One region of the Veillonella sp. S13054-11 genome, then DNA from elsewhere that is predicted to be linked to it. Evidence: a T-box and tRNA genes for the amino acid it is inferred to sense, from the RefSeq annotation. Region 1 holds a T-box; the other holds one or more tRNA genes.

What was found. A T-box is a leader RNA that pairs with one kind of tRNA and senses whether it is charged. The one in region 1 lies ahead of cysS (cysteine--tRNA ligase), so its partner is inferred to be a tRNA-Cys.
Region 2: it encodes a tRNA-Cys, which carries the amino acid that the T-box ahead of cysS (cysteine--tRNA ligase) is inferred to sense. The anticodon was not compared.

What each region holds. Positions count from the first base shown of each region.
Region 1 is NZ_PPCY01000003.1:5,587-13,209, reverse strand. Features, by position in the region: gene radA (DNA repair protein RadA) at 1-694, shown strand, start outside; gene VPHSUH08_RS03470 (PIN/TRAM domain-containing protein) at 710-1,861, shown strand; gene ispD (2-C-methyl-D-erythritol 4-phosphate cytidylyltransferase) at 1,845-3,020, shown strand; gene gltX (glutamate--tRNA ligase) at 3,023-4,492, shown strand; gene VPHSUH08_RS03455 (bile acid:sodium symporter family protein) at 4,629-5,582, shown strand; T-box leader at 5,823-6,029, shown strand; gene cysS (cysteine--tRNA ligase) at 6,079-7,527, shown strand; gene VPHSUH08_RS03445 (Mini-ribonuclease 3) at 7,517-7,623, shown strand, end outside.
Region 2 is NZ_PPCY01000001.1:191,295-198,917, forward strand. Features, by position in the region: gene cmk ((d)CMP kinase) at 1-606, opposite strand, end outside; gene VPHSUH08_RS00915 (NAD(P)/FAD-dependent oxidoreductase) at 615-1,862, opposite strand; gene VPHSUH08_RS00920 (pseudouridine synthase) at 1,859-2,587, opposite strand; gene scpB (SMC-Scp complex subunit ScpB) at 2,589-3,098, opposite strand; gene VPHSUH08_RS00930 (ScpA family protein) at 3,111-3,836, opposite strand; gene VPHSUH08_RS00935 (phosphoethanolamine transferase) at 4,006-5,838, shown strand; gene VPHSUH08_RS00940 (DUF523 domain-containing protein) at 5,933-6,388, opposite strand; tRNA gene VPHSUH08_RS00945 (tRNA-Leu) at 6,495-6,583, opposite strand; tRNA gene VPHSUH08_RS00950 (tRNA-Cys) at 6,598-6,672, opposite strand; tRNA gene VPHSUH08_RS00955 (tRNA-Gly) at 6,682-6,756, opposite strand; tRNA gene VPHSUH08_RS00960 (tRNA-Phe) at 6,764-6,839, opposite strand; tRNA gene VPHSUH08_RS00965 (tRNA-Asp) at 6,845-6,920, opposite strand; gene VPHSUH08_RS00970 (MBL fold metallo-hydrolase) at 6,971-7,567, opposite strand; gene VPHSUH08_RS00975 (TrkH family potassium uptake protein) at 7,583-7,623, opposite strand, start outside.

The sequences.
Region 1 (7,623 bases):
TATGTTAGAGCATATGGTAGATGTAGTGCTTTACTTTGAAGGGGAGCGTTCCTATCAATTCCGTATATTACGGTCTATTAAAAACCGTTTTGGATCTACATCAGAAACAGGCATTTTTGCCATGGTAGAGGAAGGGTTACAGGAATTGTCCAATCCGTCTGCTTCTCTTTTAGCCGAGCGTTCCGATGAAGAAAGCGGCAGTGCCGTCATGATTTACCTTGAAGGGGTTCGTCCCATCTTAGTAGAGGTACAAAGCTTGGTAGTTACTACGGCCTTTGGTATGCCACGACGCACGGCGATAGGTTACGATCTCAATCGATTAATCGTATTATTGGCTGTTTTAGAAAAACGCTGTGGCTTTACATTAGGTAATAAAGATGTATATGTAAATGTTATCGGTGGTCTCAAGGTAAATGAACCGGCTTGTGATTTATCTATGGCGGTTGCTATAGTATCAAACTTAAAAAATCGTATCGTGCCAACAGATATGGTTATCTTAGGTGAAGTAGGCTTAACTGGTAATGTTCGCAGTATTCCTCGCATTGAACAGCGTATTAATGAAGCTAAGAAATTAGGTTTTAAAAAGTTTATTATTCCTGAAAGCAACTATAAACAAATCAAGGATAATGATAGTTCTATCAAAATTAAAGGTGTCAAATCTATACAAGAGGCGATGCAACTCGTATTTTCATAATTAGGAGGTGATTTCATGATTTATCGGATTTTACGCTATGTAATAGCCATTTTAGTAGGTACAGCAGCCTACGTGGGAATGGATAGCTTAGCACCTATTATTGACCCGTATTTGGTTTCTCAATTTGAATCTTTTGGGGACATGTCATTAACAATTGCACGCATTGCAGTATTAATCGTAGGTACTCTATTAGGCCTTGTTATTGGTTATCTGATTTCATCATTTATTTTGAAACAAGGTTTAGTAATTGCTAAAAGATTAGAGCGTATTCTTACTCATATTCCAAATCAAGAATTGATTGCAGGCACCATCGGTTTATTATTCGGCCTTATTATTGCAAATCTAATTGGTGTTGCATTCAATCAAGTACCTATTATAGGACCTTATATTCCTATAATTTTGAGTGCTATTTTTGGATATAGTGGACTTAAAATCATGGCTCGTAAAGGCCCCGAAATGTATAATAATTACGTACAACAATGGGGAGGAGATAGCACTAAAAAAACAAGTCGTTTTAAAATGTTTTCAACTCATAAATTAGATAAATCCTCTAGTACGCCAAAATTACTAGATACTTCAGTTATCATTGATGGTCGTATCAAAGAACTATGTGCTACGGGTTTTATTGAAGGTCCTCTTATGGTGCCACTATTTGTATTAAATGAGTTACAGGTAATTTCTGACTCTGCGGATGCTACGAAACGCAACCGTGGTCGACGTGGCCTTGATATTTTGAAGGATATGCAAGATGCCAATAAGGTTGCTATAGAGGTCGTTGAAGATGATTATGATGATCTTGTAGAGGTTGATTCAAAACTTATGCGACTTGCTTTAGATAAGCAATGGAAGTTGATGACAAATGACTTTAACTTGAATAAGGTGGCTCGTGTACAAGGTATAGAAGTACTTAACCTCAATGAATTGGCAAATGTATTAAAACCTGCTCTAATCGCTGGAGAATGGATTCGCGTTCAAATCATGAAAGAAGGTAAGGAAGTACACCAAGGTGTGGCTTATCTCGATGATGGCACGATGATTGTCGTAGAGGATGGTAAGCCTTATGTTGGTCAAAATGTAGAGGTTATGGTTACATCTATATTACAAACGAGTGCTGGTCGTATGATCTTTGCTCGTGTAGATGGAGGACAAAATGGGCAAGGCAATTAGTTGTATCGTTCTCGCTGCAGGTGCTGGTCGCCGTATGGGATACAAAGAAAATAAGATATTTATTCCTTTAGGAGGATATTCTATTATTCAACGTACCATACAGAATGTAGAAAAGATTGAAGGTTTAAAAGAAATTATTCTTGTTGTAGCTGAAGGCGAACAAGAATATATGTCTAACCATATTCAAGGGTTGGATTTGCATATTCCTGTAAAGATAGTACTTGGTGGAAGAGAACGTCAACATTCTGTGGCATATGGACTCAAAGCTGTATCAGAAGATAGTAATATTGTGCTGGTTCATGATGGAGCGCGTCCATTAGCATCTAGGGAACTGTTTGATGCTGTTGTTAGGGCTGCAATAGAATATGGAGCTGCTACTGTAGGTGTCCCTGCTACGGATACGATTAAACGGGTTAATACAGAGCATACTGTAATAGAAACATTAAAACGCAGTGAATTATACCAAATTCAAACGCCACAAGGCTTTCAAAAAGAACTATTTAAAGCGGCCCATCAAAAGGCTCATGATAAAAAATATTTAGGCACTGATGATGTGTCCCTCGTTGAGTATTTAGGGCAGCCTGTACATATAGTAGATGGAGATTACTGTAATATTAAAGTGACTACACCTAATGATATTGTTGTAGCAAAACGATATTTAGGAATTGAGGATAAGTGTATGCGCGTTGGATTTGGTTATGATATTCATCAATTAAAAGCAGGTCGTCCTTGTATCTTAGGTGGTGTTCAAATCGAATCTGACCTTGGCCCTGATGGCCATTCCGATGCGGATGTTCTCATCCATGCCTTGATGGATGCCCTGTTGGGAGCTGCAGGTTTACGGGATATTGGATACTATTTTCCGCCTGAAGATGACCAGTATAAAGGGATTTCTAGTATGCTTTTACTAGAAAAAGTAAATTTCTTATTGAAAGAACGTGGGTTACAAGCCTATAATATTGATATTATGGTTATTTCTGAGACACCTAAATTAAAACCTCATATTGATATGATGAAGGCTAATTTACAGTCTATTTTAGAGATATCATTAGATCGCATTAGTATTAAAGCGACAACAAATGAAATGCTCGGGGCTATTGGACGCCGCGAAGGCATTGCTGCACAAGCTGTCGTTTCTGTATATGAAGGAGAGATTTAATCATGAGTTCCATGAAAGTTCGTTTTGCTCCAAGCCCTACGGGTCCATTCCATATTGGTGGTGCTCGTTCTGCTTTATTTAACTGGTTATTAGCACGTAAGGAAAAAGGCACATTTGTATTGCGCATTGAAGATACAGATTTAGCTCGTTCTACACGTGAAAGTGAAGAGAATATTAAAGCTTCCTTACAATGGCTTGGCATGAACTGGGATGAAGGCATTGATGTAGGTGGTAATAATGGTCCTTACCGTCAAACAGAACGTCTTGATTTATATAAAGAAGTAACACAACGCTTATTGGATGAAGGTAAAGCTTATGAGTGTTACTGCACACCTGAAGAGTTAGATGCGGTGCGTCAAGATCAAATGGATCGTGGGGAAACACCAAAATACAACGGTCATTGTGAACACTTAGATGAAGAGACAAAGGCTAAATACATTGCTGAAGGTCGTAAACCTACAATTCGTTTGCGTGTACCGTTGAATAAAACTTACGCTTTTGATGATATGGTACGTGGGCATGTATCCTTTGAATCTAATGGCGTTGGTGATTTTGTAATTGTAAAATCTGATGGCATTCCTGTATATAACTTTGCTGTAGTAATGGACGATCATATGATGGGGATTACTCACGTTATTCGTGCAGAGGAACATTTATCCAATACACCTCGTCAAATGGCTATTTATGAAGCTTTAGGTTGGGAGGTCCCTAAGTTTGGTCATATTTCTTTGATTCTTGGTAAAGATTACAAGAAAATGTCCAAACGTCATGGTGCTACCTCTGTTGAACAATATAAACAATTAGGCTACTTGCCAGAAGCACTTGTAAACTTCTTGGCACTTCTTGGTTGGGCTCCTGAAGGTGAAGAAGAATTCTTCACACAAGATGAATTAATTCAGGCTTTCTCTATGGATCGGGTAGCGAAAAATCCTGCTGTGTTTGATATTGATAAATTGAACCATATAAATTTCCACTACATGAAGAATTTGAGCGATGAAGAATTATTCCACCTTTGTTTGCCGCATTTGAAAGAGGTTGGTTTAGCTCCAGATAGCTTGAATCAAGCTGATATTGATTGGTTGACATTATTATGCTCTACATTCCGTGATCATATTAGCTATGGTGCTCAAATCAAAGATCATGTAGGCTTGTTTATGGGCGAAACAGTATTCCTTGAAGAGGGGCATGAAGAAGAATTGTGTGCTGTATTGAATGAAGAAACAGCTTCAACAGTTCTCGGCGCTTTCCGGAATGCATTGGCTGAACTTGATGAAATTACACCTGAAGTTGTAAAAGCAACAATCAAGGCCGTAATGAAAGAAACCTCTTTAAAAGGTAAATTCGTATTTATGCCAATTCGTGTAGCTTTAACAGGTCAAATGCATGGTCCAGATTTGAATAATATTGTCACATTACTTGGTAAAGAAAAGTGCTTACATCGTTTAGATAATGTAGGTGCATTAACAAAATAAATTTGATCAATTAATCAAAGGAGTTCACGTAACAGGTGTTATGTGAACTCCTTTTGTATGTGTTGTTAATATTCTATAGAAATGCTATAATAATCGGCGTATTAAATTTTGATTTATTATGAAAGCGAGTGTTTTTATGAGTGTTATTCGTTCTATTAATCACTTATTCAATAGTTATCTATCCTGGATAGTACTATTGATGGCTGTTTTAGCATATATGCTACCTGCAGTATTTTCTTGGATGACTCCTTATATTGCTTACATGCTACAGTTTGTTATGTTTGCGATGGGGTTAACATTAACGGCTCAAGTCTTTATTGATGTATTTAAGCAACCAATGAAGGTTATTCTCGTATCCGTAATCCAATTCTTATGGATGCCATTGGCAGGTTTCTTAGTAGCCTTAGCATTTAATTTTCCTCCAGAAGTTGGGATTGGTTTTATCTTGTTGGGTGCATGTCCTGGTGGTACTGCTTCTAATGTAATGACCTTCCTTGCAAATGGTAATGTTCCCTTATCCGTATCAGCAACAACTGTATCCACATTATTGGCACCTATTTTAACGCCTTTATTTGTCGTATTATATGCTGGTGCAACATCTTCTATTGAAATTCAATTTATGCCAATGTTTATATCCATTGTAAAAATTGTGTTAGTACCAATTATTTTGGGGATTGTATTGAATTACTTTATTGGCGCAAAAATTGAACCTGTAAAATCTGTATGTCCAACCATTGCAGCTATCGCGGTATTGCTTATCTTGGCAGCTGTAACTGCAGTTAACCAAAAGCAAATTGCCGAAACCGGTTTCATTATTTTTGTAGCGTGTTTAGTACAAAATTTGAGTGGTTATGTTGTGACATACTTGGTATGTAAAGCCCTCAGTATTGATGTGTCTTCTCGTCGTGCTATGCAAATCGAAGTGGCTATGCAAAATTCTGCATTATCCGTATCTTTAGCACTAAAACACTTTACACCACAAGCTGCGGTAGCAGGTGCAGTATTCTCCATCATTCATAACTTTACAGGATCTATCTTTGCTGGAATTTGCCGTAAACATGATGATCAAGAAAAATTGGAAAATGCTTAATATTAATTGATTTGATGTAATGACATTATTATTACTTGTGTGCTATAAAAGCTATTGTTATGAATGATAATAGTAATTTAATATTCTGATTATATATCCTCATCTTTCAAATTAAGCTATTTAAAATACCTATGTATGATATGTGAATAGCTGCTTATGAAAGATGGGGATTTTTCTTGTAAATATTGACATTCTATAGCTTTATTGGTAAAATATTTTTATATATAAATATAGATTATTTTAATAGCTGAGACTGAAAGAAGTACTCTACAACTAACTTTTTAGCGAGAACCGATGGTGGGAGGGTTCATGGATAGGTAGACGAAATGCATTCACGAGCTGACACTCCGATTATAGGTAGGTTTGTCCGGTGACGCGCCGTTATGCGATGAGTGGGTACCACTGCTGGTGCCTAACAGAGTGGAACCGCGGACCATCGTCTCTGTATGAGATGAGAGGTCTTTTTTATTTTACAAAAATGGAGGCATCGGTAACGATGAGAGAAATTACTATTTATAATACTATGACGCGCCAAAAAGAGGTTTTTAATCCTGTAACACCAGGTGAGGCGAAAATGTACGTATGTGGTGTCACACCATACAATCATCCTCATATTGGCAATGCTCGTCCTTTCGTGACTTGGGATGTAATTCGTCGCTATATGAAACATGTAGGCTATAAAGTAACCTATGTACAAAACTTTACTGATGTGGATGATAAAATCATCAACACTTCTAATGGTGAAGGCGTCTCTTGGGATACCATTGCAAATCGTTATATTGATAGTTATTTTGAAGTAATGGATGCATTAGGTGTACAACGGGCTGATATGTATCCACGTGTATCTACGCATATTGATGATATCATTGCTATGATTAAAACATTGATTGACAAGGGCTACGCCTATGAACTCGATGGCGATGTATATTATAGTGTGGAGAAATTTGAACATTACGGTGAGTTATCTGGTCGTACATTAGACGATATGGAGGCAGGCGCACGTATTGAAGTAGATGGTCGTAAGAAGAATCCTATGGACTTTGCTTTGTGGAAAGCAGCAAAACCTGGTGAACCTTATTGGGAAAGCCCATGGGGGAATGGTCGTCCAGGCTGGCACATTGAATGTTCTGCTATGAGCCAAAAATATTTAGGCACAGAATTTGACTTCCACGGTGGTGGTAGCGATTTGATTTTCCCTCATCATGAAAATGAAATTGCTCAATCAGAAGGTTGCTCTGGTCAACATCCAGCAGTGCGCTACTGGTTGCACAATGGTTTTATCACTATTAACTCTGAAAAAATGTCTAAGTCCTTGAATAATTTCTTCTTGGTAAAAGATATTTTAGAACAATATAGTCCTGATGCATTGCGTTATTTCTTATTGAGCACGCATTACCGTAGCCCATTAGATTTCTCTGATGAGCGTCTAGAAGAAGCTAATAAATCTTTGGAACGGTTAAGCACAGCTATTGAAAACCTTCTTTACCTTGAAAAATGTGAGCCAGGCTCATGTGATGAAGCTCAACGCTTATTAGAAAAAGCGAAAGCATACGAAGAAGAATTTGAGGATGCTATGAGTGATGACTTCAACACGGCTTTAGCAACATCTAGTATGTTCGGTCTTGCAAAAGAAATTAATATCTACTATCAAGCTGTAACAAGTAGAGAAGGCGTTGTTTGCCAAGAGGCAATTGCTGAAGTGAAACGAATATTCAAATTTATGACAGATGTTATTGGTGTTCTCGAAAAAGCTTGGGAAGGCAACACGGGCGCCAATGCTGCTGAATACGAAGAATTAATGCAAGTTATTCTTTCTGTACGTCAAGCTTGTCGCGAACAGAAACAATGGGCATTAGCTGATTGTATCCGCGATCGATTAGCTGAGATTGGTATTACCATTGAGGACTCTCCTCAAGGTGCACGGTGGAAAAAACGTGAAGTTTAAACAATTTCAATTCTTAAAGAATGAAGCGATAAAAAAACTAACGGCTCTTGAAGAAGAGCCGCTTCGTTTGCGCAAACGAACAATAGAGGAGTGCTT
Region 2 (7,623 bases), on a different contig from region 1:
TACAACCACTGCATCTTCAACGCATACAAGTGGAGACTCTTCACGATTTTTATCCATTTCATCACGACTAACAACATTCTTTTTAATTTCGTCTAGTGTTTGCTCGTTTGATGTACCTTGTACTTCTAACCATCTACGTTTTGCACGTGCATCTACAGAAGCGGTTAAATAAATTTTTAGCTCTGCATTAGGTAATACGACAGAACCGATATCACGTCCATCTAATATAACTCCCCCAACGGCGGCCATCTCTTGTTGGCGTTCTACCAAATATTTTCGAACCCCTTTATAAGAAGCTATAGTCGATACATTATCATTAATTTGCTGCTGGCGAATTAATGATGTAACATCTTTCCCTTTAATATAGACCTTGCATGCTGTTGCAGTAGGCTCTAAAGTCAAATTTAAAGAAGGTAATAAAGCTTCTACAGCAGCTTGATCCTTAACATCAATTTGACTATCAAGAACTGCCCATGTAACACCGCGATACATGGAACCTGTATCGATATATAAATACCCTAATTCATTGGCCACTACTTTAGAAATGCTACTTTTACCAGCCCCAGCAGGACCATCAATAGCAATGGCAATTTTTTTAGTGTTCATAATAACCTCTATTCTTCATCACCGTGTACGGCATGCATAGCCGCCACATAGCCTGTGGAAAAGGCAGCTTGTAAATTATAGCCTCCTGTAAAAGCATCTATGTCTAGTACTTCACCAGCACCATATAAACCACCAATCAATTTAGACTCCATAGTTTTAGGATTAAATTCTTTTAATGAAATACCACCTGCTGTAACAATAGCTTCCGCTACAGGTCGTAATTCCTTAACAGTTACTGTCATATGTTGCAATACATGACATAAGCGCAAACGCTCTTCCTTTGTAATTTGATTAATTGGTTTAGCCGGATTTAACTCAGCAAGCTTTATAACAATGGGAATAAGATTTACAGGTAGTAAATCCTTCATCCCATTAGCCAATTGTTTTTTAGAATATAAATCAAAATCCTTTTGCAAGCGATTATCCAATACTTCTGCAGTTAAAGCAGGCTTAAGATTAATTTCAATGGTAATTTGAGGATTTTTCTTACGAAGCAACTTACCTACCATGTGACTTAATGATAAAATTGTAGGCCCCGTAAGACCAAAATGAGTAAACATCATTTCCCCAAATTGTTTAGCTTGTACCTTACTTTTAGAAATTACGGATACCTCAACATTACGAAGACTAAGCCCCATAATTTCCTTTACCCACGTTTCGTTTGTAACGATAGGGACTAAGGATGGACGAATATCAGTAATAGTATGTCCCACTTTTTCGGCTAAAACGTAACCATCACCAGTAGAACCTGTCAATGGATAAGATGCACCACCAGTACAAATAATAGCAGCATCACAAGCATATTGTTCCTTATCCGTTGTAACACCAACTACACGATTTTCCTGTACAGTAATCGATGTAACAGGTTCATTTAAATGAACTTGAACATTATACTTTTTTAGGATTTTCATAAAGATATTGCGTACTTCTAATGCAGAATCGGATTCAGGAAACACTCGTCCCCCACGTTCTACTTTAGTTTTTAACCCCCAGCTATGCAATAGGTCCAGAAGATCTTCATTACTAAAGCGTTCATAGGCACCGTACAAGAACTTACCATTACCAGGCGTATTTTTTATAAATTCGGCCATATCTGCACTATTCGTAATATTACAGCGACCTTTACCGGTAATGCCCATTTTCTTGCCAACCATATTCATTTTTTCCAATAAGATGACGCGTGCTCCTTCACGGCCTGCTATAACAGCTGCCATTAGACCTGCCGCACCACCGCCAATGACTATGATTTGCTTCATGCCTTATCTGTCCCCAATGCTTTTAGCGCTTTTACTTCACGAATTGTTAGTTGACGAGAAGCGCCTCGTTTCACACCACCTAAAGTAAGACCAGCATACGCAATGCGTTTTAAATTATGAATACGATAGCCAAAGTGTTCAAACATACGACGAACTTGACGATTGCGACCTTCATGAATTGTAATTTCTACTTCATGTACACCATTATGATCATCAAAACCTAAATCTACAATTGTTGCAGGTGCAGTTATACCATCTTCAAGCTCTACACCATTTGCAATAATTTGCAAATCATCATCGCGAACACGACCTTTGATACGAACTTCATAAGTCTTTTCCACGCCTTTAGATGGATGCGTTAGATTTTGTGCCAACTCTCCATCATTCGTAAGCAGTAACAAACCTTCTGTATATAAATCGAGACGACCAATAGGGTAAATTCGTTTCGTTTCATTTTTTATATAATCTAAAACCGTTTCTCGACCTTGAGGGTCAGACACAGATGTAATGACCCCCTTTGGCTTATTTAACAAATAATATACTGGTTTCTCTTGAGCCAATAATTGCCCATTAACCTTAACCTTATCTTTTTGTGGATTAATTTTGACCCCTAATTCGGTTACCTTGCGACCATTGACCTGTACTTTACCTTCTGTAATTAGTTCTTCTGCCTTACGCCGTGATGCAATACCACAACTGGCAATATATTTTTGTAATCGTTCCATGCTACCCTTCTGTTTCCGAAACTTCTTGATGTAAGGCTTCTATCGATTCTACACCAGCACTTCTCAAAAATTCATCAGTCGTGCCATATAGAATCGGTCTACCTACAGTATCCTTATGACCTAATTCAGCTATAAGAGATCGAGTCAATAATTGTTTTATAATTTTATCGCTATTTACACCGCGCACCTCTTCGATTTCAGCCTTTGTAATAGGCTGCTTATAGGCGATAACAGCTAATGTTTCCATAGCCGCATTAGATAATTTATCTTCTCTTTTACGAATATGCCCAACATAATCAGCACATTCAACAGCGCTTACTAATTCAACACCGGCTCCAGATATACGTATTCGAATACCTCGATTCTGTTCTTCTAGTTCTCGTTGTAATTCTTCTATATATTTTTGTGTCGCCTCTGTGGAAAGCCCAAACACTTCTGCTAACATATCTATCGATATAGGCTTTGCCGATGAAAACAAAACGGCTTCTAAATGCATCGTTGGTAAGCTCATATAGCCCCCTTTCTACACGGCCCGCTCTAAGATAGCAGTGAATATAATATCATCATCTTCATAACGCATTTCCATAACTTGTTGTTTTAACAATTCTAAAACAGCCATAAAGATGGTTACCATACCACTTTTCGTTTCAATTGCTACTAATAACTCCCTAAAATATAGACATTCGCCACGATGTATCCGACTAGACAAGGATATAATCATGTCCTCTAAACTATACGTATCCTTTTCAACCTTTACCTCACGAATCGTCTCTTCTTCTGGTAACTCTTTAGCTCGTTTTATAGTTTGATAAAAAATTTGATATAACTGTGAAAGTTCCAAATTATATACACTATCTAATCCAAGCACACTCGTTTCTTCAGGACGACTAAATATATTCGCAGATACAGCGGTACGCTCCATTAATAGAGATGTAATATCCTTAATTTTCTTAAATTCTACTAATTTTGCTACCAACTCGTCACGTGGATCCTCTGCTTCATCGGGCTCAGGTTCAGCCTTAGGTAATAACATGCGTGATTTAATCTGTAATAAGGTAGATGCCATAACAAGAAATTCACTACTATAATGAATATCAAAATGGTTCCAATTGTCTAGATATGCCAAGTATTGACTCGTTATTTCAACGATAGGAATATCGGTAATTTCTATTTTATGTTTTTCAATGAGATGCAAGAGCAGATCAAGGGGACCTTCAAAAACGTCCAACTTGTAGTTATAATCTCCCATAAAACCCAATCCTCAGAAAAAATGTTTTTAACTATATAATTATAAAGCATTTATAGTAGTACTTTCAAATAATTGTTTTTTTTACACTCATCTGCTATCTTTATTATTGTAATTATTTTATATTAAAAAAAGATACGTTATTGTGTATTCCTTTTAGAGAGGATTTATTATGTCATCGAGTGTGAGGCAAATTGGGCGAAATCCAATTTTTCGCTTTGGTATTATAGGTATTGTTTTATATATCATTTTATTTTTAATTTATGAGCCCATAACCTTAGGGCTTGATGTAGAGGATATTACGATTTTAGCTGTACCAACAATTGTAGGTACCTTTTTATTTCAATATTTTATGGGGTGTACCGTTTTCCACAGGCCTTTTTTAGGGTATGGCCTAGTCGGAATCTTATGGGCACTTACCTTTCCTCTTTTATTCCATTGGTCCTATGTGAAGCCATTATACTTCTATGAATTTGCTAATGATTTTTTATTTGGCTTATTAATTTTCATGGGATTATCAGGCATTCAGTTTTTACTGAACCAAACAAATCGCTTCCATAAAACAACATCCTTAATCATGGCTATCATTTCCATGATTCTGAGCTTAATACCATTCTTACAGATCGGCTATTACATGACTACTTGGCATTGCTTAACGCCAGCCAGTCTGCTAGCCGTATATATGACCAATCCAGAAGAAGCATTTGGTTTTTTAAAGAATGCAGCTGGAATACCTGGTCTTATAGCAATAAGTATTGGTCTTATCTTATGGACTTATTTATTGTACTGGTCTAACTTAGGTATGAAAGCAGTAGTAAACTTAAATACTACACGTCCTATGCGGTCAGCTATGCTTATCGCATCCCTTGTAGCTTTTTTAGTATATGTACCATTCTTCTTGTTCCCACAAACCTGTATTGTGGCGAACTGGATTGCTGCAGGCGATTATGTAAAACAAATGCAACAATATAATGATAATCACCACTTAGTATTTGATTCCTTTAATTTAGACACAAAGGAAACAGCGGTGAACAAAACACCTGGTACTATTATTCTAGTCATTGGCGAATCTAGTTCTCGAGATTATATGAAAGTATATAATCCAAACTTCCCATATGACGATACTCCATGGCAAGGCAATATGCGTTCGGACAATAAAGACTTTGTCTTCTTTGATAATGCCTATTCATCGTACGTACAAACAGTACCAACCTTGGAGCGTGCACTATCTGAACGAAATCAATATGATGATAAACCATTTCTTGATTCAGCCAATATCTTAGATATTGCTAAAAAAGCGGGATACACGACTTCTTGGTTTAGCAATCAAGGTGTATTCGGTGAATATGATACAGCTATTTCATTAATGGCTAAGACTGCAGACACAACAAAATGGGCCCATGAATCTTATGCATTCTCAGATCGATATGATGAAGCTCTATTGCCATTATTAGAAACTGTAGATCCTACCAAGAACAACTTTATCGTTATACATATTATGGGTAGTCATATTTACTACAATGATCGTTACCCGCATGAATTTAGCAAGTGGAAACAAGGTCCGTATCCTGATGGTCAAGAAGCATATGCTAACAGCCAATTATACACAGACTGGTTATTACAACAAATTTACAATTATGGCAAAGACAAATTAAACTTACAAGCCATGGTGTATTTCTCCGATCACGGTGAAAGTTTAGACAAATCGCATAACCCTGATACATTTGATTTTGTTATGACACATATTCCATTCTGGGTATACCTATCTCCACAATATCGCTCAACCTATCCACAGACTGCTAAGGTACTTGCAAAACACGAGCATCAATTCTTTACTAATGATTTGCTATACGATACATTAGTTGGTCTCATGCATGCTCCAAGTCAACGATATGATGCAACACGAGATTTTAGTAATGCTCAATATCGATTTAATCTACATAACTTAACTACATTACTTGGTGAACAACCATTAGCAAATGATCCTGTTAATACAAACAAGTAGTCTTTAATTGATATTGTTGCCATTATTTTTCTATTGTATTAAGTTATTTTAATAGTAAAACAACTTAATATAACCAAAAAGAGATGAGTTTAACTCATCTCTTTTTTTCTGCAAGCAAAAGCTCTATATCATTTTCCGTATAAATTCTTATATTCTTTTCTAATAGAGCCTCTACAGTACATCCATGACCATTTTTCAATGTTCTAGTAAAAGTTCCATCATAAATGCACTTATATCCACAGCTAGGACTTTTCGCCTTCATCAAAGCTTGCTTGCAACCATATTTTAGTGCAATATCAACTGTTAATTGAGCACCTCTTACAAACTCATCTGTAACATCAGCTCCATTAACAGTACATATACGTTCACCCTGCCGCTCCGCAGGATCACGAGGCGTACTAAGTCCCCCTAACACTTCCGGACATACTGGTACTAATTCATAATATTCCTTTAGAGCCTCTATCGTTTCTATATAATTGTCTTTGCCATCATATCGACAGGGTACACCAAATAGGCATTCACTAATCAATAACTTAGGTTTCTTATTCATAGATTTATCTATCTCTTATATATTTATACGTAACTTATAGTAATAATTTTCACAAATCGTTTTAATTGTATATAAGAAAAAAGACTAACCCAAAGTTAGTCTTAATTGGTGCCGAGGACCGGAATCGAACCGGTACGGTTGTTTCCAACCGACGGATTTTAAGTCCGTTGCGTCTGCCTGTTCCGCCACCCCGGCATGGGTAACGATTGTGGAGGCGGCACCCAGAATCGAACTGGGGAATAAAGGTTTTGCAGACCTCTGCCTTACCGCTTGGCTATGCCGCCATATAAAATTGGAGCGGGAAACGAGATTCGAACTCGCGACCCCCGCCTTGGCAAGGCGGTGCTCTACCGCTGAGCTATTCCCGCATATAAATGGTGCCTCAGGACAGAATCGAACTGTCGACACACGGATTTTCAGTCCGTTGCTCTACCAACTGAGCTACCGAGGCATAAATGGCGACCCCGATCAGATTTGAACTGACGATCTTCGCCGTGACAGGGCGACATGTTAACCGCTACACCACGGGGCCGTAACCAAAGTACTTGCTTAGTATATCGGTTATCAGGACTTTTGTCAACACTATACTACAATATTTTTAATAAATTCTTCCTCATGTTTTAATATAGTAGATTCCCTATGTCCAGGCTCAACAATTAACTCCTTAGACAAAGTTAAAAGATGATTCAAACTCTTAATCAAATCAGCTGGATTACTGTTATAATTATCTGTATTTCCCACATTTTGTTTAAATAAAGTATCACCAGTAAATAGATGGCCTTCAATTTCTAAACAAACCGATCCAGCACTATGCCCAGGTGTATGATGAACTATTATATTAAAAGGATCTAACTGTAATTGCCCTTCTACTAAATCATTACAATGTGTATACATTTTTTTCTTATATACACTTGGTCTCCGTCGAATTAACTGTAACAATTCTTGATCTAAAGGATGTAAATAAGCGGGAATATTATAATGTGTACATACTTCATCCAAGGCGGACACATGATCACAATGACCATGTGTCAATAAAACTGCTATAGGTTCAGAATCCGCAACCATATCAATAATGTGGTTACAATGAAAGCCCGGATCAATGATTATAGATTTTCCCTCTTTGATAAGTACATAACAATTTGCTTTATAAAGCCCTAGAGGACGTTTTATAACTTCCATATAGTTCCCGCCCTCCTATAGAATACGATATCGTTTAGGAACCTCTTTTTTAATAA